Regions from separate parts of the Arthrobacter sp. B0316-1-20 genome, predicted to be linked through region 1. Evidence: riboswitches for the same ligand, from Rfam matches in the RefSeq annotation. Region 1 holds a riboswitch; the other holds the start of a gene.

Region 1 (11,408 bases):
CGGCGCTGGCGGTAACCGGCTTCCCCCAGCATGGCGGAGGCGGCCTCGGACAGGGATCCCTTGTTGGGGACAGCTACACGGAGCATCTGGAAGTCTTTCTGGAATCGGCTCGGCCGCAGCGCGGCCTGCAAGGATGGATTCGGCCTGGGTCCGGGCGGGGCGCCGACGACGGCGGCGTCCCGCTACAGATGCTTGTAGACGTCCTCCAGCTGCAATCCCTTGGCGATCATCAGGACCTGCAGGTGGTACAACAGCTGGGAGATTTCCTCAGCGGCGGCCTCGTCGGATTCGTATTCGGCTGCCATCCAGACTTCGGCGGCCTCTTCGACGACCTTCTTCCCGATCCCGTGGATGCCGGAATCCAGCTCGGCTACCGTACGGGAGCCCTCCGGGCGCTGCTGCGCCTTGTCGCTCAGTTCCGCAAACAGGGATTCGAAGGATTTCACGCCCTTTAGCCTACGTCAGGAGCGCGGGGCCGCCACAAACGGCCGTACGCATTGTGACGAACCCCTCCGGCGCCAGCCGGGCGCCCGCTCACACGCCGAGGCCCCGGAGCGTAGCCGCAGTTGCCAGCGCTGCGGTAACCGCCTCGTGCCCTTTGTCCTCGTTGGAGTCCTCCAGACCTGCACGGTCCAGTCCTTGCTGCTCCGTATCGCAGGTGAGCACGCCGAAGCCCACCGGCTTGCCGGTCCGGACGCTGACATTGGTCAGCCCCTCGGTGGCGGCCTGGCACACGTACTCAAAGTGCGGCGTGCCCCCGCGGATCACCACGCCGAGCGCCACCACTGCGTCATAGTGCGGGGCCAGGCGGGCGGCTGCCACGGGCAGCTCGAAGGCGCCGGGTACGCGGACCAAGGCAGGGTCGTCGATTCCCGCCTCGGAGGCCGCGCGCAGCGCGCCGTTGACCAGACCGTCCATGATCTGGGTGTGCCAACTGGCGGCGACAATCGCGAGCTTCAGCCCGCCGGTCGCCTCCTGCAGGCCGGTGATGTCGATAACTGGGGCTCCGTGTCCGCTCATGTTCTTCCTTCGTGAATGTGTTGGTGGGTAGTGATCAGCAGTGGATGGGTGTGGCCGAAGGCGCGGGCATCAGCTCTGCTGTACGGGCGTGGTCTGTAGGACAGCCAGCCGATGGTCCATCCGGTCCCGCTTCGTCTCCAGGTAGCGGCGGTTCTGCTCGCGGAAGGGAACTTCGGCGGTCACCATCTCCGCTACCTGGATGCCGAGCGCTGCCAACATCAAGCTTTTGGCCGGGTTGTTGCTCAGCAGCCGGATGGAGCCGATGCCCATGGCACGCAGGATGGCGGCCGCAGCCGAATAGTCGCGCGCATCCACTGGCAGCCCCAACTGCTCGTTGGCTTCCACCGTGTCGGCGCCGGCTTCCTGCAGTGCGTAAGCCCGCATTTTGTTGGCCAGGCCGATGCCGCGCCCCTCCTGCCCGCGCAGGTAAAGGACGGTTCCGCCCTGCTCCCCGATCAGTCCCAGCGCCTGTTCCAATTGCTCGCCGCAGTCGCATCGGTAGGACGCGAACACATCCCCGGTCAGGCATTCGGAGTGCAGCCGGACCAACGGCTCGGCCGCCGGCCGGACCGGGGAGGTGATGCTCAAGTGCTCCACGCCGGTGGCGGCATCCGTCCAGGCTTGCGCCATGAAGTTGCCGAAGGCAGTGGGCAGCTGAACCGACGGCCCGGCCTCGACCGTTGCAGCCGGCGGCTTTTCGCGGATGTCGTCAGTGGCCACTGCCAACCGCCTTCGGAAGGGATGCCGGGACCGCTCCCCCGGACAGGTGGTTCGCCAGGTCCTCGATCGAGACCAGCGGGCAGTTGTGCTCGTCGGCGAAAGCCCGCAGGGCCGGCAGCCGCATCATATCCCCCTCGTCATGCACCAGCTCGGCGATGACGCCGACCGGCGCACGCCCGCCCAGCCGGCACAGGTCCACGGCCGCCTCGGTGTGCCCGCGGCGCGCCAGCACGCCGCCGTCGACCGCGCGCAGCGGAAAGACATGGCCGGGCCGGGTCAAATCTGCGGCGGTACTGTCCGCAGCGGCGAGTACCAGTGCGGTGCGCGCACGGTCCGCGGAACTAATCCCGGTGGTTACGCCGACGGCGGCGTCGCAGGACACCGTGTAGGCCGTGCCCTTGGCATCTTGGTTGACTTCAACCATCGGCGGCAGCCCCAGTTCGTCGGCACGGGCCGCCGCGAGCGGCACGCAAATCACGCCCGAGGTATAGCGGATGGTCCAGCCCATCAGCTCAGGGGTGGCGGCGTCGGCGGCGAAGATGATGTCGCCTTCGTTTTCCCGGTCCTCGTCATCGACGACGACGACGGGGCGGCCGGCGGCGATCGCCGCGACCGCGGCTTCGATGGTATCGAGCGCGATCCGCGGCTCCACGGCGGCGCTCATGACCGGGCTCCGGAGGTGAAGGCCAGCAGCCGCTCGGCGTACTTGGCCAGGACGTCCACTTCCAGGTTCACGGTGTCTCCGGGCTGTTTCGCGCCCAGTCCGGTGTCGGCCAGCGTGGTGGGGATCAGGCCGACCTCGAAGAACTGAGTCGCCGCTGATGCATCGCTGACCGCCGTGACCGTCAGCGAGACGCCGTCGACGGCGATGGATCCCTTCTCCGCTATGTAGCGGGCCAGCTCCAGCGGAACGGTGAAACGCAGGCGTTCCCAGTCGCCCAAGTCCTCCCGTTCAACCAGCGTGCCCACGCCGTCCACATGGCCTTGGACCACGTGACCGTCCAGCCGCCCGCCGGCCGGCACGCAGCGCTCCAGGTTGACGGCCTGCCCCGGCTGGAGCGACCCGGTGGTGGTGCGCGTCAGCGTCTCGCCCATCACGTCAACGCTGACCCGGCTGCCGTCCAGCGCGACGGCGGTGAGGCACACACCGTTGACGGCGATCGAGCCACCGAGCCCGAGGCCGGAGGCCGTTCGGGGCGCGGTGAAGGTCAGCACGGCGCTGTCGGTGGATGGACTCAGGTCCAGGGATTCAACCCGCCCTTGTTCGGCGATGATTCCGGTAAACATTCACTTGCCTTTCTGGGTGCCGTTTAACGGCAGAGGTTCAAGGTGCAGGCGCAGGTCCGCGCCCAGGGTGCGGGCACTGCCGCCGGCGCTGTCCCAGCGCCACCGGCCCGCGTCGGCCAGTGTGCCGATGCCAAGGTCGGCCACCGCGCGGGTGCCGGCCCCGAGCATCAGCGGCGCCAGGTAGAGGACCAGCTCATCGACCAGGTCAGCGCGCAAGAAGGCCGAGGCGATGGTGGCTCCGCCTTCGATCATGGCGTGGCCGACGCCACGCCCGGCCAGTTCGGCCAACACTTCAGCGGGATCATGGGTAGCCAGTTGCAGGAACCGTCCATCGGTGCCGCGGACGGCCGCGTCTGCAGGCACTTTCCGGCGCCCCATCACCACTCGCAGCGGCTGGCCCGGCGTCTCGGCTCCGGCCGGGTCCCGGGCGGTGAGCCGGGGGTTGTCGGCGGCGATGGTTCCGTTGCCGGCGATGATCGCATCCGCACGGGAGCGGATGCCGTGGCTGTCGGCCCGGGCTTCCTCCCCGGTGATCCACTGGCTGGTGCCGTCCGCCGCAGCGATCAGTCCGTCCACTGTTTGGGCGATGTGCAGCGTGGTGAACGGCCGGTTTTCCCGCCGGGCCCGGAACCAGCGGTGGTTCAGCTCCTGGGCCGGCTGCGGCATGAGTCCGGTGCGTACGGCGACGCCGGCGGCCGCCAGCCGCTGGGCTCCGCCGGCCGCCTCATGGGTGGGGTCGGCCGCAGCGTAGACGAGCGAACCGATGCCTGCTTCCACAATGGCGCCGGAGCAGGGGCCTGTCCGGCCGCGGTGATTGCACGGCTCCAGGGTCACCAGCATGGTGCAGTCAGCCAGCTCCGCTTCACGTCCCGATGGCACGTTGGCCAGCGCATCCACTTCAGCGTGCGGCGTGCCGGCACCCCGGTGGTAGCCGGTGCTGACCACGTCGCCGCGCGGATCGATGATCGCCGCTCCCACCAGGGGATTCGCTCCGCGCACACCCAGTCCGGCGGCCTGCAGCGCCAGCTCCATGCCGCGCTGCTCCGCCGTCGAAAATTTCTGGCTGGTGCCGGGGGCTGGTTGACTCATCGCGCATGCACCGGCTCGTCGTCGCCGCCGGCCCCCGCCGGCTGCCCGATCCGCGGATCCGGGTGCAGCGTCTCGACTTCGGGCTTGGCCTGGGCGTTGGCCCGCCACCAGACGAAGAACCCGACCAGGGTGAAGCCGCCGTAGAAGAGATACATGAAGGCGCTGGCGTAGTAGCCGGCACTGAACAGCAGCGGCACGCCCACAATGTCCACCGCGACCCAGATCAGCCAGAACTCAACCCAGCCGCGGGCCATGCCGTAGGTGGCCAGCAGCGACCCGACGAAGGTCCAGGCGTCGGCCCACACCGGCTCGTAGGAGCCCAGGGCGGCAAAGACCGGGGTGAGGGCGACGGTACCCAAGAGCAGGGCAGCCACCAGGCCCACTCGCGCCCTGCCGCCGGCCCACTGCGGGGTAATGGCGCGGCCGGTGCCGTTGCGTGCGGAGCGCCAGCGGTTCCAACCGTAAACGGCCACCGCAATGAACATGATCTGCCGGCCGGCCTGTCCCAGCAGGTTGGCGGTGTTGGCCGAGCCGAACAGCGAGCCAAGGAAGACCGTCAGCAGCAGGAGGTTGCCGATAATGCCCACCGGCCAGGCCCACACTTTTCGGCGCATGCCGCCGAAGGCGCTGAGGAGTCCAAAAACATTTCCCAGAACTTCGCGCAGCAGCAGTGAGCTGCCGGCAACGGGAATCTGAGCTTCAAAGAGCCACCGCAGAAATTCCATGCCGTTCCTTTCGAGCCGCGGCGGCTCCGGGGGAACGACAGTGCGGTAGGTCCGGGCATCCGGGATAACGGCCAGTGGCCGTACCCGGTGGCCCATTGCTGCCACCTGTACGTGCTTCTCCCATCCAGACTTTAACTGTCGGTACCGGAATTTCACCGGTTCAACCGTGGCCTCGGGTTCCGGGTGGAACCTTGGGCAACGGGTCGCGGACTATAACCGCCGGTTCGGACTTACACCGACCCCGGAGCACGTTGTGTTTGCGTAACTATGCTCTCACAACTGCTGCAGGGGTCCGGCATTCCCGTCACATCGTGTAACAGCCGTCACAGAACCTTGGCCGCGGCCCGCAGCGAGGCGATGGCTTGCTCAGGGTCCGGCTGGCCATAAACGGCGGAGCCGGCGACGAAAACCGTGGCACCGGCCTCCGCGGCCCGCACAATCGTCTCCTGGGTGACGCCGCCGTCCACTTGGATCGCCACCGGCAGCCCGGAGCCGGCCACCGCGTTCGCCGCCTTGCGGATCTTGGGCAGCGTCACCTCCAAAAATGCCTGGCCGCCGAAGCCCGGTTCAACGGTCATGATCAGCAGCAGGTCCATCTCGGGGAGCAGATCGAGATACGGTTCGACGGCGGTGGCCGGCTTGAGCGCCATGCCCGCCTTGGCTCCGTGGAACCTCAGCTCCCTGGCCAGCCGCACCGGCGCCTTCGCCGCTTCCACATGGAAGGTCACCGATTCGATGCCGGCTTCGGCATAGGCCGGCGCCCACCGGTCGGGATCGGCAATCATCAGGTGCGCGTCCAACGGCAGGCTGCTGACCTCCTGAATCCGCTGCACCACCGGCAGCCCGATGGTCAGGTTCGGCACAAAGTGGTTGTCCATCACATCCACATGCACCGCGTCGGCGGTGCTGATCCGCTGCAGTTCGGCTTCGAGGTTGACGAAATCAGCCGAGAGGATGCTGGGGTTGATGCAGCAGTGGGCCATCGGTTGCTTGCCTGCCTGTCTAGGTGTTGTCGGATGTGGGGCTCTGCGCGGGTTGCGCGGGTACGGGTCAGTTGCTGCGGCGCAGCAGCGCCATGAACATGGCATCGGTGCCGTGGCGGTGCGGCCAGAGCTGCGTGGTGGTCCCGCCGGCCCGGCCGACCGTGTCCCCGCCCGGCTGTCCTGCTTCCAGGTGGCCAGGGAGGCTGACACCGTCGAGGACGGCGGATGTGTCCAGCAGTTCCAGCGCGGGGTGCCGGCGCAGCAGGTCGGCGACCACCGCCGTCGTCTCCGCCGGGTGCGGGGAGCAGGTCACATAGGCGATCAGGCCGCCCGGCTTGGCGGCCGCGACGGCTGCTTCGAGCAGGTCGCGCTGCAGGGGACCCAGTTGGGCAACGTCGGAGGGTTTCCGGCGCCAGCGGGATTCCGGGCGGCGCCGGAGGGCTCCCAATCCGGTGCAGGGCGCATCCACCATGATCCGGTCGAACTGGCCGGCATACAGGTCGCCGACCTCGCGGCCGTCTCCGGTACGGATCTCCCAGACGTCAGGCGGAACCGGAGCCAGCGCCTTGCGGACCAACTCGGCACGGTGCACGGCCACTTCGTTAGCCAACAACGTGGCGCCCTGTTCGGCGGCCAAGGCAGCCAACAGAGCCGCCTTTCCGCCTGGGCCGGCGCAGAGGTCGAGCCAGCGCTCGTCCGGCGTTGCCGGGGCCGCTGCGGCCAGGGCACGGGCCACCAGTTGGGACCCGGCATCTTGGACGCGGGTGGTTCCGGATCGGACGCTGGCCAGCCGGCCGACGTCGCCGCCGGCGTAGAGGGCGGAGCCTTCGACAAGTTCGCCGGGCTCGGCCCCTGCCTCGACCGCCTCGTCCAACGTGCCCAGGCCGGGCAGCGCCACCAGGTTCACCACCGGTGCGGCGTTGTCGGCAACCAGCAAGTCTTCCAGTTCGTCCACACTGCGGCCATGGCCAGCCAGCGACTGCCGCAACGCCCGCACGATCCACTCCGGGTGGCTGTGTTCCAAGGCGGCGGCCTTGACCGGGTCGGTCTCCCCCGCCGTCAGCTCGGCGGTCCAGCCGCTGAGGTCGTGCGCGGTCACCTTGCGCAGCACGGCATTGATCAGCGAACCGGGCCCGGCGCCGATCACCGCGCGGGCCAGGCTGACGGTCTGGTCCAAGGCGGCATGCGCCGGCACCCGCATGGCCAGCAGTTGGTGGGCGCCCAGGCGCAGCGCGTCAAGGATCGCCGGGTCCAGCTGGTCCAGTGGCCGGTCGACGCAGCGGGCGAGAATGGCATCGTAGGTGCCCAGGCCGCGCAAGGCGCCGTAAGCCAGTTCCGTGGCGAAACCGGCGTCGCGTTTGTCCAGCCGGTGTTTGCGGATGCTGGCCGGCAGCACCAAGTTGGCATACGCGTCGTCCCGTTCCACCGCGCGCAGCACCTCGAATGCGGCCAGCCGCGCCGGATCTGCCGTCCTGGACCGCTGCGACGGGGCCGCCTGCGAGTAGTGCCGGGTGCCGCCGCGGTTTCGCTCCCGCCCGGCAGCATCACGTCGTCCGCCGCTTGGACCGCTGCCGCGGTTGTTCCCACGGGGGTTATCGCGGCCGCGTCCTTCGTTGTTGCCACGGCCGTTGTTCCGGCCGCCTTCGTTCCGGCCGTTCATTCGAAGTGCACATCCTCACGCTGCCCAAGCCCGCGGGCCCAGTCTGCAGCATCCATCATCTTTTTGCCTGCCGGCTGAACCTTGTCCAGCTCAACCGCGTGGGAGCCGGTGCCCACCAGGGCGGACGCCGACGAGCCGCCGGACAGCCTGACCGCCCCGGGCAGCAAATCCCGGGTCTCCGGGCGCGGTCGTACCGGTCCCAGCTTGAACCGCTGCCCATCGAGCATGGTCCAGGCGCCGGGCTCCGGAGTCACCCCATTGATGCGGCGGCGGATGGCCAGCGCCGGCTGCCGCCAATCAATGTGTCCGTCCTCCAGCGCCAGCTTGGGCGCCAGGCTGACCTCGCCGGTCTGCGCCACCGCCGCGGCTTTGCCTGCGCCGACGGCCGCGAGTGTTTGGGACAGCAGCACGGCGCCGCTGCGGGACAGTCTCTCCAGCAGGTCGCCGCTGGTGTCCTCCGGGCGCAGCGCCTCGGTCAAGGTGCCGTAGACCGGGCCGGTATCCAGCCCCTTTTCCAGCAAGAAGGTGGAGGCACCGGTGACATCGTCGCCGTGGATAACGGCGTGTTGCACCGGCGCGGCACCGCGCCACGCAGGCAACAGGGAGAAGTGTAGGTTGATCCAGCCATGTTCCGGAATGCCAAGGGCTGTTTCCGGGACGAGACCGCCATAGGCCACGATGGCCGCCACATCCGGGGCGGCTGAACGGATGGCATCCATGACGCCCTGGTCGATCCGGTTGGCCCGGATCACCGGCACGCCCAGTTCAACGGCGCGGGCAGCCACGGGCGAGGGAGTCAGGATGCGTTTCCGGCCCACCGGCGCATCCTCCCGGGTGAGCACAGCCACGATCTCGAAGCCGTCCTGCACTAGCCGGTCGAGGGACGGTACCGCCACGCCTGGCGTGCCGGCGAAAAGAACGCGCAAGCCGTTGCCGCTTTCCGTCATGCCAGCGGCTGCCCGAAGGAACCGGTACGTGCCGGTGCCGCTTCGCGGCTGAAGCCGGAACGGACGTGCGCGGCCCGCTGGGCCTGGGTTTCACCGGCCACTTCGTTATAGCCCGCATTGCGGATGGACCGCAGCGCGTGCTTACGGTCCTCGCCGGTGAGGTGGTCGATGTAGAGGATGCCGTCCAGGTGGTCGGTCTCATGTTGGAAGCAGCGGGCCAGCATGCCTTCGCCTTCGTATTCCACCGGGTTGCCGTGCAGATCCTGGCCCGTCACCCGCGTCCAGCGGCGCCGGCGCACCGGGTAGCCCAGTCCGGGGATGGACAGGCAGCCTTCGCTCACGTCCTGTTGAAAGTCGTCGCTGAGCTCAAGCACTGGGTTGATCACGTGGCCCCGCTGCCCGGCCACCCGGAAAGTAAAGACGCGCAGGCTGACGCCAATCTGCGGGGCGGCCAGCCCTGCTCCGTCGACGTCCTCCATGGTTTCGTCCATGTCCGCTACCAGCTTGGCCAGTTCCGGCCCGAACTCGGTCACCGGTTCCGCCTTGGTCCGCAGGACGGGGTCGCCGATAATCCGGATGCTCAGGATCGCCATGTAGTTCTCGTCCTCACTGCTGCCGCGTTGGCGGAGCTGAAAGTTGTTGGGTTCCGGTCCAGTTTAGTGGGCCTGCTGGGCCGTCTGCAGGGCCGGGGACGGAGGCGCTATCGGCAGCAGCGCGCGGCCGGCTTCAGACACCTGGAGGTGCGTCTCCCAGGCACGCCGCAGCGAGCAGAACCGGTACCAGTGCCAGCGGAGCACCTCGGGGTTGGCGCGCATGGGGCGGACTTCCGTCTCGCCGATGGCGACACCCAACAACAACGGGTCGTCGCCGTGCGCCCACGGCTCCCAGATTCCCGTCACGCCGTCCACCAAGGACTCCTGCGCCTTCATGCCCGCGACCAGCTGCATGACCACCTTGTCATTGAGCGCTTTGACCTGGCCGTTGCGGTCCGTCCCCTTGGTCTTGAAGTCAATCAGGCAGGTTCGACCGCCGATCCGGGCCACCAGGTCCAAGGTGCCGGCGTACCCCACTTCCTGGTTCCAGACGGTGATCTCCGGAGCTATCGGCTCCACCGCGTAAAGCTGCCACCATTCGTCGAACCTGTCGGCGAAAGCTTCTTCGCCGTTTGCCTTCAGCGCCTCCCGCGCCCCGGCGACGTCATGGTCTTTGTCCAGTGCCCGCAGTGCCACCTGTTCGCAGTACCCGTGGACCCGGTCGCCGCGCAGTGCAGCCGCGTCCCGGTAGCGGTCCGCCGCCAGCGTGGCTTCTTTGGCCAGCGTCCGCAGCCGGCCCGGATTACCGGCGGCCTCGGCCAACCGGGCGTCCGACGCCAAGGAGGTGGCCGCCATGTGCGCGAACCAGCCGTCCAGCGTGGTCGGCTCCTGTGCAATCACCGTGGTGATGGAAGGGACCGACGGCGGCTCGGAGGTGGAGCGCGCGTACATCCGGCCGTTGGCGGTGGCATGCGCAAGGAGTGGTGCAGTCATATAGAGATCTTCTCAGGTTCCACTGACGGTTCCGGTCCGCAGTCCGCGCTTGCGGGTCACCTGCGGCCTAGGGCAGCCTGCAGCGTCCCGGTACCCAAAACAGACATCCCGGCCGGGCTGTTGCCTGGCCGGGATGTTGTGAAGTGGTGGGCGATACTGGGTTCGAACCAGTGACCTCTTCGGTGTGAACGAAGCGCGCTACCACTGCGCCAATCGCCCCTAACGTGCTGCGGATGCGCCGAACGCTTCCTGCAACGTGTAGAAATGCTAGCCCACAGGTCCGGAGAATCAAAAATCGCCGGGAACTGCCGCCTGCATTCGGCTGAGCCAGCCGGCAGCGAGGTCACAACCGAGGCGCGCTGGCTCCCTCCGCGGGCACCGCCGTCGGGCATGTGACCCCTGGATTTACGGGCGCTTTATTCGCCGGTGTCGCCGATTGGACGAAGCGGGAAACGTCCTATAGAGTTTTTACTCGTTGGAAATCACAACAACGCCGCGAGCAGAGCAACCAACGGTTCGCGGCCAAAGTGATGGATAACTTCTGCGGACGTAGCTCAGCTGGCTAGAGCACCACCTTGCCAAGGTGGATGTCGCGGGTTCGAATCCCGTCGTCCGCTCGCAAGTCACTGTTTAGCGCCAGCTTCGCTGGCCGGTCCTAGAGCGTCAGCTCATAGGCGCGGTGGGGTGGCCGAGAGGCGAGGCAGCGGCCTGCAAAGCCGTATACGCGGGTTCGAATCCCGTCCCCACCTCGTTCGGTGGCATGGCAAGCAGGCAACATCTCGTGAGAGATCACGGGCGATTGGCGCAGCGGTAGCGCGCTTCCCTGACACGGAAGAGGTCACTGGTTCGATCCCAGTATCGCCCACTGAAACAGGCCGGAGTGATCCGGAACAGTTTCGCGCGGACGTAGCTCAGCTGGCTAGAGCACCACCTTGCCAAGGTGGATGTCGCGGGTTCGAATCCCGTCGTCCGCTCCAGTTTTTTTCATTCCTCCAGCGCCCGCCTCGGGCAGACCGGGGCGATTGGCGCAGCGGTAGCGCGCTTCCCTGACACGGAAGAGGTCACTGGTTCGATCCCAGTATCGCCCACCATATAGACGGCTCCCCCTAGTGGGAGCCTTAGTTGTTTAAACTATTGAGCACCCGCTGCGAAGTGCCTACGATGGAAATAGCAGGGGCGAAGGGCCCCCCGTCAGGAAGGAGGTGCTGGTGACTTTATTTGACGAGCTCAAGGGCAGGGCAGGAGCGCTCAAGGACAAGGCAGCCGGTCTCGTGGGAGAAAACTCTGACACGATCAAGGGTGCCGTCGGCAACGTCGGTGGTTACATCGACACCAAGACCGGCGGTAAGTATTCCAAGCAGGTAGACGGCCTGCAGGCCAAGGCCTCCGATTTCGTCGACTCGTTCGGCGGTGCGGGTGGCCAGGCGCCGTCCGACGGGAACGCTTCGTCC
Region 2 (11,408 bases), on a different contig from region 1:
AGCTGCTCGCCATGCGGGTGCCGGCCCACGCCGCCCTGGACCAGACCGTCGGCCTGGCCCGCGCCGTGATCGGCGCGGGCCCCGGCTCGCTGATCAACGCCGTCCTCCGCAAGGTCACCGCCCGCGACCTGCACGGCTGGACCGCCGAGCTGACAGCCGGGGAGACCGACCCGGTCAAGGCGGCGGCTCTGGAACACAGCCATCCGGAATGGGTGGTGCGGGCCCTGCGGCAGTCCCTGGCGGGGCACGGACGCCGCGTGGACGAATTGGAAGACCTGCTGGCGGCCGACAACGCAGCGCCGGTCGTAAACCTGGTGGCGCTGCCCGGGCTGGGCTCGCTGGACGAGGCGATCGACGCCGGCGCGGAGCCCGGGGAACTGGTCGCTGGATCCGCCCTGTATGCGGGCGGAGACCTCGGCCGGCTGGCCAGCGTGCGGGCCGGAACCACCCGTGTCCAGGACGCCGGCTCCCAACTCGTAGCGCTGGCCTTGGCCGCCGCCGCGCCGGTGACGCCGGGCGAGCGCTGGCTGGATCTGTGCGCCGGCCCCGGCGGCAAGGCCGCCCTGCTGGGCGCGCTGGCCGCCGAGCGGGGCGCCACGCTGCTGGCCAACGAGGTGGCCGAACACCGTGCCGAACTGGTCCGGAAGGCCTTGGCGCCGGTACCGGCCGGGGTGTGGGAGATCCGCACCGGCGACGGCCGCGACGTGGGCGAGCTGTATGCCGGACGGTTCGACCGGATCATGGTGGACGCTCCCTGCACCGGGTTGGGGGCTCTGCGCCGCCGCCCTGAGTCGCGGTGGCGCCGGAAGCCCTCCGACGTGGCGCAGTTGGGGCCGCTGCAGCGCGAACTGCTCGGCGCGGCCGTGGCCGCCGCAAAGCCGGGCGGCCTGATCGCCTACGTGACGTGCTCCCCACACCCCGCGGAGACGACGGCGGTGGTCGCCGACCTGCTGCGCCGGAACCCCGGGGTGGAACTGCTGGACACCTCCTCCGTCCTCGACGGGGTCAGCCTCCCCGGGCACTTGGAAGCAGGGCAACCCGGCGGCGACGCCGTGGGCCGGGCCGGCGGGACGACGGCGCAGCTGTGGCCGCACCGGCACGGCACCGATGCCATGTTCATGGCGCTGCTCCGCCGAACCAATTAGGTCAACACCGGTTCCCACATCCCTCGACACACACAGACAGACAGGCAGGCAAGCATCCGATGGCACAGTGCTGCATCAACCCCAGCATCCTCTCGGCCGATTTCGTCAACCTCGAAGCCGAACTGCGGCGCATCAGTACCGCCGATGCCGTGCACGTGGACGTGATGGACAACCATTTCGTGCCGAACCTGACAATCGGGCTGCCGGTGGTGCAGCGAATCCGGGAAGTCAGCACCCTGCCCCTGGACGCGCACCTGATGATTGCCGACCCGGACCGCTGGGCGCCGGCATATGCCGAGTCGGGGATCGAATCCGTGACCTTCCATGTGGAAGCGGCGGCCGCCCCGGTCCGGCTGGCCAGGGAGCTGAGGTCCCGCGGGGCCAAGGCGGGCATGGCGCTGAAGCCGGCCACCGCCGTCGAGCCCTATCTGGATTTGCTCCCGGAGATGGACCTCCTGCTGATCATGACGGTCGAGCCGGGCTTCGGCGGGCAGTCTTTCCTGGACGTCACGCTGCCCAAGATCCGCAAGGCCGCCCGCGCCGTGGCGGGTTCGGGGCTGCCCGTGGCGATCCAGGTGGACGGGGGCGTCACCGAGGACACCATCGTGCGGGCCGCCGAGGCCGGCGCTACCGTCTTCGTGGCCGGATCCGCCGTGTACGGCAAGGCCGATCCGGAGCAGGCCATCGCCTCGCTGCGGGCCGCGGCCGGCCGGCAGCCCGATTCCTGAGGCCCCTGTGACCGGTGTTACAGGTTGTGACGGGAATGGAAGGTGTCACGGGGCAGTTGTGAGAGCATAGTTACGCAAACACAAACGTGCTCCGGGGTCGGTGTAAGTCCGAACCGGCGGTTATAGTCCGCGACCCGCTGCCGAGAGTTCCGCCCGGAACTTCACGCAGCGGTTGAACCGGTGGAATTCCGGTACCGACAGTTAAAGTCTGGATGGGAGAAGCACGTACAGGTGGCAGCCATGGGGCCACCGGGTACGGTCGATGACCGCGGCCCGGAGACCCCGGACCTTCCGCTCTGTCGTTCCCCGGAGCCGCCGCGGCTCGAAAGGAACGGCATGGATTTTCTGCGGTGGCTCTTTGAAGCCCAGATTCCCGTAGCCGGCAGCGCTCTACTGCTGCGCGAAGTTCTGGGCAACGTCTTCGGCCTGCTCAGCGCGCTCGGCGGAATGCGCCGGAAGGTGTGGGCCTGGCCCGTCGGCATCATCGGCAACGTGCTGCTGCTGACCGTTTTCCTCGGGTCGCTCTTCGGCTCCGCCAATACCGCCAACCTCCTGGGCCAGGCCGGCCGGCAGGTCATGTTCATCGCCGTAGCCGTCTACGGCTGGAGGCGTTGGCGCTCCGCACGCAGCGGCGAGGGCCACGCCATCACCCCGCAGTGGGCCGGCGGCAAGGCGCGCCTGGGCCTGGTCGCCGCCTTGCTCCTGGGCACCGTCGCCCTGACCCCGGTCTTCGCGGCCCTCGGCTCCTACGAGCCGGTCTGGGCCGATGCCTGGACCTTCGTCGGTTCATTGCTGGCCACCTACGGCATGGCACGCGGCTGGGTCGAGTTCTGGCTGATCTGGGTGGCGGTCGACATTGTGGGCGTGCCGCTGCTGTTTAGCGCCGGCTACTACGCCAGCGCCTTTATGTACCTCTTCTACGGAGGCTTCACGCTGGTTGGATTCTTCGTCTGGTGGCGGGCCAACGCGCAGGCCAAGCCCGGCGTCGAAACCCTGCATCCCGATCCGCGCATCGGGCGCCCGGCCGGCGAGCAGGTGCATGCGTGATGGGCCAGGCGGCAGTCGGCACGGCCAGGGATTTCGCGCCGGCCGAGCAGCGCGCCATGGAGTTTGCGCTGGATGCCGCGCGGCAGGGCGTGCGCGGAGCAAACCCCCTCGTGGGCGCCGCCATCATCGACCCGCGGGGCGAGGTGGTCAGCATCGGTTACCACCGGGGCGCCGGCACACCCCACGCCGAAGTCGATGCGCTGGCGAACGTGTCCCCGGAGCGCGCCGCGGACCTGGCGGACTGCACCATGCTGGTGACCCTGGAGCCGTGCAACCACCGCGGCCGCACCGGCCCCTGTTCCGGCGCCATCCTGGACGCGGGCATCGGCTCGCTGGTCTACGCCACGGCCGACCCCACCGAGGCGGCCGCCGGCGGGGCGCAGCGGCTGGCCGAGGCCGGCGTCGCCGTGCGTACGGGACTGCTGCGGGAGCAGGCGCTGGACCTGAACCATCGCTGGTTCGAGGCCCGGCGGGAAGCGCGGCCGTTCACCACCCTGCACGTCGCGCAGACCGTGGACGGCCTGATTGCCGCGGCAGACGGCACCAGCCAATGGATCACCGGGGAAGAGGCGCGGGCGGACAGCCACGGCATCCGCGCCCGCGCGGACGCCATCATCGCCGGCAACGGAACCATCGCGGCCGACAACCCGAGGCTCACCGCCCGCGACCGGGCCGGACACGAAACTCCGGGCCAGCCGCTGCGCGTGGTGATGGGGCGCCGAAAGGTCGCGGCAGACGCCGCGGTCCGCGGCACCGATGGCCGCTTCCTGCAACTGGCCACCCACGACCCGGCCGAAGTCCTGGCCGAACTGGCACGGCGCGGCATCGGCCACGCGATGATCGAGGGCGGAGCGACCGTCGCCTCGGCTTTCCTTCGCGCCGACCTGGTCGACGAACTCGTGCTCTACCTGGCACCCCTGATGCTCGGCGCCGGCACCCGTGCGGTGGCCGACCTCGGCATCGGGACGCTGTCCGAGGCCGGCCGCTGGCGTTGGGACACGGCCGGCGGCAGCACCCGAATCCTGGGCGCGGACCTGCGCCTGCACCTGGAACCCCTGCCGTCCCACGGCACTCAGAAAGGCAAATGAATGTTTACCGGAATCATCGCGGAACAAGGGCGCGTTGAATCGCTGGACCTGAGTCCGGCCACTGACAGCGCAGTGCTGACCTTCACCGCACCCGAAACGGCTGCCGGGCTCGGGCTCGGCGGGTCGATCGCCGTCAACGGCGTGTGCCTGACCGCAGTCGCGCTGGACGGCAGCCGGGTCAGCGTGGACGTGATGGGGGAGACCCTCACACGCACCACCACCGGTTCGCTCCGTCCGGGGCAGCCGGTCAACCTGGAACGCTGCGTCCCGGCCGGCGGACGGCTGGACGGACATGTGGTTCAGGGGCACGTGGACGGTGTCGGCACGCTGGCCGAACGCGAGGACCTGGGCGACTGGGAGCGGCTGCGCTTCACCGTTCCCGTGGAGCTGGCCCGTTACATCGCGGAGAAGGGCTCCATCGCCGTCGACGGCGTCTCGCTGACGGTCACGAACGTCAGCGATGCCGGTGCCGCGACGCAGTTCTTCGAAGTCGGCCTGATTCCCACCACGCTGGCCGACACCGGCCTGGGCGCGAAACAACCCGGCGACAGCGTCAACCTGGAAGTGGACGTCCTCGCCAAGTACGCCGAACGGCTCCTGGCCTTCACCACCGGAGCCAGGGCATGAGCGCCGCGGTGGAGCCGCGGATCGCGCTCGACACGATCGAAGCCGCTGTGGCGGCGGTCGCCGCCGGCCGCCCCGTCGTCGTCGTTGATGACGAGGACCGGGAAAACGAAGGCGACATCATCTTCGCCGCCGACGCCGCGACCCCCGAACTGATGGGCTGGACCATCCGCTATACCTCGGGCGTCATCTGCGTGCCACTGCCGGCGGCGCGGGCCGACGAACTGGGGCTGCCGCCTATGGTCGAAGTCAACCAGGATGCCAAGGGAACGGCCTACACGGTTTCCTGCGACGCGGCCGACGGCGTGACCACCGGCATCAGTTCCGCCGACCGTGCGCGCACCGCCGTGGTGCTGGCGGCGGCGGACAGCACTGCCGCCGACCTGACCCGGCCCGGGCATGTCTTCCCGCTGCGGGCGGTCGACGGCGGCGTGCTCGCGCGGCGCGGACACACCGAAGCCGCCGTGGACCTGTGCCGGCTGGGCGGGCGTGCGCCGGTGGGCGTCATCGCGGAACTGGTGCACGATGAAGGGGACATGATGCGCCTGCCGGCGCTGCGCGCCTTTGCCGACGAGCACGGCTGCCCGCTGGTTTCGATCGAGGACCTCGCGAACCACCTGGCCGGGAACGCGGACACCGCCGGCCTGCCGAAGGCGGCGAACCATGGACGGTAAGGACATCCGCGAAAAGACTCCGGCCGCCACGGTCGAGTGCGGGCCCGCGGTCCAGCTGCCCACGGCCTTCGGCAGCTTCACCGCCCAGGCGTGGACCGATGCCGCCACCGGCGTGGAGCACCTGAGCATCACCTCGCAGGTCAGTCCGGCGGCCGAACCTCTGGTCCGGCTGCACTCCGAATGCCTGACCGGCGACGTGTTCGCCTCCTACCGCTGCGACTGCGGCGAGCAATTGGAGCAGGCGCTGGCCATGATCGGAGAGCACGGCGGGACGGTCCTGTACCTGCGCGGGCAGGAGGGGCGCGGCATCGGGCTGGCCAACAAGATGCGGGCCTACGCGCTGCAGGAAGCCGGCGCCGATACGGTGGAGGCCAACGAGCAGCTGGGCCTGCCCGTGGACGCGCGGGACTACTCCGCCGCCGCCGCCATCCTGCGGGCGATGGGCATCGGCGCCATCCGGCTGCTGAGCAACAATCCTGCCAAGAGCAGCATGCTGGCGGCGCTGGGCATCGATGTGGTCGAGATGGTGGCCGCGGAGGTTCCCTTCCGGGAGCAGAACCGCCGCTACCTGGAGACCAAGCGGGACCGGATGGACCACCGGCTGGCCGTCCTGCAGACAACGCCCGTGCAGCAGAGCTGACGCCTGCGCCCGGCACGGCAACCACAGTTAACCACCGACGAGAGTTTCACGAAGGAAGAACATGAGCGGACACGGAGCACCCACCATCGACATCACCGGCCTGCAGGCGGAGACCGGCGCGCTAAAGCTCGCCATAGTCGCCGCCAGTTGGCACACCGAGATCATGGACGGGCTGGTCGACGGCGCGCTGCGGGCGGCAACCGAGGCGGGCATCGGGGAACCGGCCCTGGTCCGGGTGCCCGGGGCTTTCGAGCTGCCCGTCGCCGCCGCCCGGCTGGCGCCCCACTATGACGCCGTGGTGGCGCTCGGCGTCGTGATTCGCGGCGGGACGCCGCACTTCGAGTACGTCTGCCAGGCCGCCACCGAGGGCCTGACCAGCGTCAGCGTGCAGACCGGCACCCCGGTGGGATTCGGGGTGCTTACCTGCGACACCGAGCAGCAAGGCCTGGACCGCGCCGGCCTGGCGGGCTCCAGCGAGGACAAGGGCCACGAAGCGGTGACCGCCGCACTGGCGACCGCGGCCACGCTCCGAGGCCTCGGCGTCTAAGGCGGGCCGCGGCGCGGCGCGGCGTCCGAAGCGGACCGTCGCGCGGCGCCGCATCTGAAACGGATCGCCGCGCGGCGCCGGAGGCATTCGTCACAATGGGAACGGCGGTTTGCCGCCCCCACGCGCTCCTGACGTAGTCTAAAGGGCGTGAAATCCTTCGAATCCCTGTTTGCGGAACTGAGCGAAAAGGCGCAGCAGCGCCCGGAGGGCTCCCGTACGGTAGCCGAGCTGGATTCCGGCATCCACGGAATCGGGAAGAAGGTCGTCGAAGAGGCCGCCGAAGTCTGGATGGCAGCCGAACACGAATCCGACGAAGCCGCCGCCGAGGAAATCTCCCAGCTCCTCTACCACCTGCAGGTCCTGATGATCGCCAAGGGCCTGCGGCTGGAAGACGTCTACAAGCATCTGTAGCGGGACGCCGCCCCTGCGCGGCGCCCCGCCCAGACCCAGGCCTATTCCACACTTGCGAGGCCCTGCTGCGGCCGAGACGATCCCAGAAAGACCCCCACATGCTGCGTGTAGCTGTTCCCAACAAAGGTTCCCTGTCCGAAGCCGCCTCCGCCATGCTGGGCGAGGCCGGCTACCTCCAGCGCCGCGACAGCCGCGAACTGGTCATGACCGATGCCGACAACGACATTGAGTTTTTCTTCCTCCGCCCGCGCGACATCGCCGTCTACGTAGGCTCCGGCACCCTTGACGTCGGGATCACCGGACGTGACCTGTTTTTGGACGCACAGGTGGACGCTGTCGAGCTGATGAACCTCGGCTTCGCGGCGTCCACGTTCCGGTTCGCCGGTCCGCTCGGCGAGTTCACCAGTGCCGCGCAACTGAACGGCAAGCGCCTGGCCACCAGCTATGACGGGCTGCTGCGCAGCTACCTGGCCGAGCACGGGATCGACGCCTCCGTCGTCCGGCTGGACGGCGCGGTGGAGTCCTCCGTGCGCCTCGGCGTTGCCGACGCGATTGCAGACGTCGTGGAGACCGGCAACACGCTCCGGGCCGCCGGGATGGAAATCTTCGGGGACCCCATCCTGAAGTCCGAGGCCGTGCTGATCGGCCGCGCGGGGGAGACCCCGGCCAACGGGCTGGACGTGCTGATGCGCCGGCTGCGCGGCGTGATTGTTGCCCGCGAGTACGTCATGATGGACTACGACATCCGCAAGGACCTCGTGGACGCCGCCGCGGCGCTGACCCCGGGGCTGGAGTCACCGACCATCTCGCCGCTGCGCGATACCGGCTGGGTGGCCGTGCGCTCGATGGTCCGTCGCACCCAGACCAACCGCATCATGGACGAGCTCTACGATCTCGGTGCCCGGGCCATCCTGGTCAGCACCATCCACGCCTGCCGCATCTGACTGCCCCGGAGTAAGCCATGACTGTTGCCATCCGTGTGATCCCCTGCCTGGACGTCGACGCCGGACGCGTGGTCAAGGGAATTAATTTCGAAGGCCTGCGCGACGCCGGTGACCCGGTGGAACTGGCGCACCGGTACGACCGTGCCGGAGCCGACGAGTTGACCTTTCTGGACGTCACCGCCTCCTCCGGCAACCGCGAGACGACGTTCGACGTCGTGGCCCGCACCGCGGAGGAAGTCTTCATCCCGCTGACCGTGGGCGGCGGCGTGCGCGAGGTCGCCGACGTCGACAAACTGCTGCGCTTCGGGGCCGACAAGGCCGCCATCAACACCGCAGCGGTCGCCCGGCCCGATGTGATCGACGAAATTACCCGCCATTTCGGTTCCCAGGTGCTGGTGCTCTCGCTGGATGCCCGCCGGACCGATGACCCCTCGGTGGCCTCCGGATTCGAAGTCACCACGCACGGCGGCCGCAAGGGCACGGGGATCGACGCGGTGCAGTGGGCCCGCGAGGCAGCCGACCGGGGAGTGGGGGAGTTGTTGCTCAACTCCATCGATGCCGACGGAACGAAGGACGGGTTCGACCTGGAGATGATCCGGGCGGTACGGGCGGCGGTGAAGGTCCCGCTGATTGCTTCTGGCGGCGCCGGCAAGCCCGCGCATTTCCCGCCGGCCGTCGCCGCGGGGGCGGACGCGGTGCTGGCAGCCTCGGTCTTCCATTTCGGGCCCGACGACGCCATCGCGCAGGTCAAGCAGGCGATCCGGGACGCGGGCTACCCGGTCCGGTGAGTCCCGGAGCCGGGGAAGCGGAAGGGTCAGAGGCCGATTTCGGCGCTGTCCAGCAGGGCCACGGCATCGGCCTGGCCCTCGAAGGTGACCAGCGCATGCCTGGTCCGGCCGGACGCATGCATCAGCAGTTCGCCCGGTTCTCCGCCGATGGCCACCGAGACGGGTGCCCGCTTGGCCACGTGCCGCGGGCCGTCCGGACGCACGAGCACGATGCCCAGGTCCACTCCCCGGTACAGCAAGGCCGCCCGCTTAACCAGTTCGTCCCACAGTGCCGCCGAATAGTCCTCGTCCAGCGCCCGCGGCGCCCAGCGGTCGGTGGCCCGGCGGATGTCTTCGGTGTGGACGAAGAATTCCACCAGGTTGGCCACCGTGTCCACGGCCGGCACCCTGAACGGGGACCAGGCCGGCGGGCCGGCGCGGAAGGCTTCCACCAGCTTGGCGTAGCCGGCCGGTTCCCGCGCTGTGTCCGCCACCTTGCGGGTGGCCTCGTCCGAAACCCTGGCCAGCGGCTTGAAGGCCAGGCCGAGGGCGGCACCCACTCGATGTTCACGGATGTACAGATGGGCGGCCAGTTCTGCGGTCTTCCACCCCTCGCACAGGGTGGGTGAATCCGGCCCGGCAGCCAGCAAGGTCTCGGCCAGGACTTCACGGGACGGATTTACGTAATGCATCACTCTGAACCTAGCACGAAGGAGGCGCTTGCGGGCCGATAAATGTGTACGTCCGCCCGCGCCGGCGCGGGCGGGAGCCTCCGGGACTTGGCACTAGACTTGTAGGGATGCCTTCCGAGTCTGATTCCCCCACAACAGTGCCGTCCGGGGCCGGCGCAACGGCCCTCGACCCAGCCGTCGCCGACCGGCTCAAGCGCGACTCCGCCGGCCTGGTCGCCGCGATCGTCCAGCAGTTCGACTCCGGCGAGGTGCTGATGCTGGGCTGGATGGACGACGAGGCGCTGCACCGCACCTTGACCAGCGGCCGCGTGACCTTCTACTCGCGCTCGCGCCGGGAGTACTGGCGCAAGGGCGACACCTCCGGCCACGTGCAGTTCGTCAAGTCGGTGGCCCTGGACTGCGACGGCGACGCCCTGTTGGTCCGGGTAGACCAGGTCGGCGCCGCCTGCCACACCGGCACCCGCACCTGCTTTGACGGCCGGGGCCTCGACGCCGTCGCCGGCCACAGCGCCGAACCGGACGGCAACCAAGGAGCATCCGGCACCTGAACCGGCCCCTGACCACCGCAGTATCAGCCACTGAAGCGAAAGACAGATAACGCATGCAGGACCTTGGCGTCATCAGCCCCAGCCTGGAGGAATTCCGCGCGCTTGCCCGCGACCGCAGGGTCATCCCGGTCTCCATCAAGGTGCTCGCCGATGACCAGACTCCCATTTCCATCTACCGCAGGCTGGCCGATTCCCGGCCGGGAACCTTCCTGTTGGAGTCGGCCGCCGTCGGCGGAGTCTGGTCCCGCTATTCCTTCATCGGTGCCAACTCGCGCGCCACGCTCACGACCAGGGACGGGCAGGCGCACTGGCTGGGGGAGCCGCCGGTGGGCGTGCCGCGCACCGGCAACCCGGTGGAGGCCCTGCGCGGCACGGTGGAGGCGCTGCGGACCGAACGGTTCGACTCGCTCCCGCCGCTGACGTCCGGGCTGGTGGGATTCGTCGGCTGGGAGGCCGTGCGGCACTGGGAGAAGCTGACGTCCCCGCCGGAAGACGACCTGAACCTGCCGGAACTGGCCATGAACCTTGTCACCGACCTCGCCGTGCACGACAACGCCGAAGGCACGGTCACGCTGATCGCCAACGCCATCAACTTCGACAACCGCGACGAGCGCGTGGACGAGGCATGGCTGGACGCCGTGAAACGCGCCAAACACCTGCTGGCGCAGCTCGCTGAACCGCTCGCGCAGCAGGTGTCGGTGCTGGAAGACGCCGCCCTGGAAACAGCCGACCTGATGAACAGCGTGACCCACCGCTGGGCCCGGGAGAAGTATTTGGCGGCCGTGGACCGCGGCAAGGAAGCAATCGTCGACGGCGAAGTGTTCCAGGTGGTGATCTCGCGCCGGTTCGAGGCCGAATGTTCGGCCGAGGCCCTCGACGTCTACCGCGTGCTGCGGAACCTGAACCCCAGCCCCTACATGTACCTGTTCAGCCTGGAAGACGCCGACGGCGTGGGCTACTCGATCGTGGGGTCCTCCCCGGAGGCACTGGTCACGCTGACCGGCGACGAGGTCATCACCCACCCGATCGCCGGATCCAGGCCCCGCGGGCACAGCGTAGAGCATGACAAGGAACTGGCCGAGGAGCTGCTGGCCGACCAAAAGGAACGCGCGGAGCACCTGATGCTCGTGGACCTGGCCCGCAACGACATCTCCAAGGTCTGCACGCCCGGCAGCGTCGACGTCACGCAGTTCATGGAGGTGGAGAAATTCAGCCACATCATGCATCTGGTCTCCACCGTGGTCGGCCGGCTGTCGCCGGACAAGAGCGCCTACGACGTGCTGGCCGCGACGTTCCCGGCGGGCACGCTCTCCGGTGCGCCCAAACCCCGCGCCCTGAGGCTGTTGGACGAACTGGAACCGCACCGCCGCGGCATCTACGGCGGCGTGGTGGGCTACCTGGACTTTGCCGGGGACATGGACATGGCCATCGCCATCCGCTCGGCGCTGCTGCGCGGCGGCGTCGCCTACGTCCAGTCCGGCGGCGGGATCGTGGCCGACTCCCAGCCGGAGGCCGAGGCGCTGGAGACCGTGAACAAGGCGGCGGCGCCGCTG

The links. A riboswitch is a leader RNA that binds a small molecule or an ion and turns the genes downstream of it on or off. The one in region 1 is predicted to bind FMN.
Region 2: linked by a shared signal. The riboswitch ahead of pnuC (nicotinamide riboside transporter PnuC) and the one ahead of pnuC (nicotinamide riboside transporter PnuC) in region 1 are both predicted to bind FMN.

Annotation. Positions count from the first base shown of each region.
Region 1 is NZ_JBNHHC010000015.1:128,564-139,971, forward strand. Features, by position in the region: gene hisG (ATP phosphoribosyltransferase) at 1-86, opposite strand, end outside; gene AC5RW2_RS23530 (phosphoribosyl-ATP diphosphatase) at 183-446, opposite strand; gene ribH (6,7-dimethyl-8-ribityllumazine synthase) at 535-1,020, opposite strand; gene ribA (GTP cyclohydrolase II) at 1,090-1,740, opposite strand; gene ribB (3,4-dihydroxy-2-butanone-4-phosphate synthase) at 1,730-2,404, opposite strand; gene AC5RW2_RS23550 (riboflavin synthase) at 2,401-3,027, opposite strand; gene ribD (bifunctional diaminohydroxyphosphoribosylaminopyrimidine deaminase/5-amino-6-(5-phosphoribosylamino)uracil reductase RibD) at 3,028-4,116, opposite strand; gene pnuC (nicotinamide riboside transporter PnuC) at 4,113-4,841, opposite strand; FMN riboswitch at 4,950-5,094, opposite strand; gene rpe (ribulose-phosphate 3-epimerase) at 5,165-5,824, opposite strand; gene AC5RW2_RS23570 (RsmB/NOP family class I SAM-dependent RNA methyltransferase) at 5,892-7,484, opposite strand; gene fmt (methionyl-tRNA formyltransferase) at 7,481-8,410, opposite strand; gene def (peptide deformylase) at 8,428-9,024, opposite strand; gene AC5RW2_RS23585 (cytochrome) at 9,088-9,957, opposite strand; tRNA gene AC5RW2_RS23590 (tRNA-Val) at 10,102-10,176, opposite strand; tRNA gene AC5RW2_RS23595 (tRNA-Gly) at 10,501-10,574, shown strand; tRNA gene AC5RW2_RS23600 (tRNA-Cys) at 10,636-10,706, shown strand; tRNA gene AC5RW2_RS23605 (tRNA-Val) at 10,751-10,822, shown strand; tRNA gene AC5RW2_RS23610 (tRNA-Gly) at 10,858-10,934, shown strand; tRNA gene AC5RW2_RS23615 (tRNA-Val) at 10,974-11,048, shown strand; gene AC5RW2_RS23620 (antitoxin) at 11,166-11,408, shown strand, end outside.
Region 2 is NZ_JBNHHC010000013.1:207,973-219,380, reverse strand. Features, by position in the region: gene AC5RW2_RS21835 (RsmB/NOP family class I SAM-dependent RNA methyltransferase) at 1-1,145, shown strand, start outside; gene rpe (ribulose-phosphate 3-epimerase) at 1,205-1,873, shown strand; FMN riboswitch at 1,956-2,102, shown strand; gene pnuC (nicotinamide riboside transporter PnuC) at 2,210-2,920, shown strand; gene ribD (bifunctional diaminohydroxyphosphoribosylaminopyrimidine deaminase/5-amino-6-(5-phosphoribosylamino)uracil reductase RibD) at 2,920-4,008, shown strand; gene AC5RW2_RS21815 (riboflavin synthase) at 4,009-4,635, shown strand; gene ribB (3,4-dihydroxy-2-butanone-4-phosphate synthase) at 4,632-5,306, shown strand; gene ribA (GTP cyclohydrolase II) at 5,296-5,946, shown strand; gene ribH (6,7-dimethyl-8-ribityllumazine synthase) at 6,008-6,493, shown strand; gene AC5RW2_RS21795 (phosphoribosyl-ATP diphosphatase) at 6,641-6,904, shown strand; gene hisG (ATP phosphoribosyltransferase) at 7,003-7,848, shown strand; gene hisF (imidazole glycerol phosphate synthase subunit HisF) at 7,866-8,636, shown strand; gene AC5RW2_RS21780 (TIGR03085 family metal-binding protein) at 8,663-9,307, opposite strand; gene hisI (phosphoribosyl-AMP cyclohydrolase) at 9,415-9,855, shown strand; gene AC5RW2_RS21770 (anthranilate synthase component I) at 9,909-11,408, shown strand, end outside.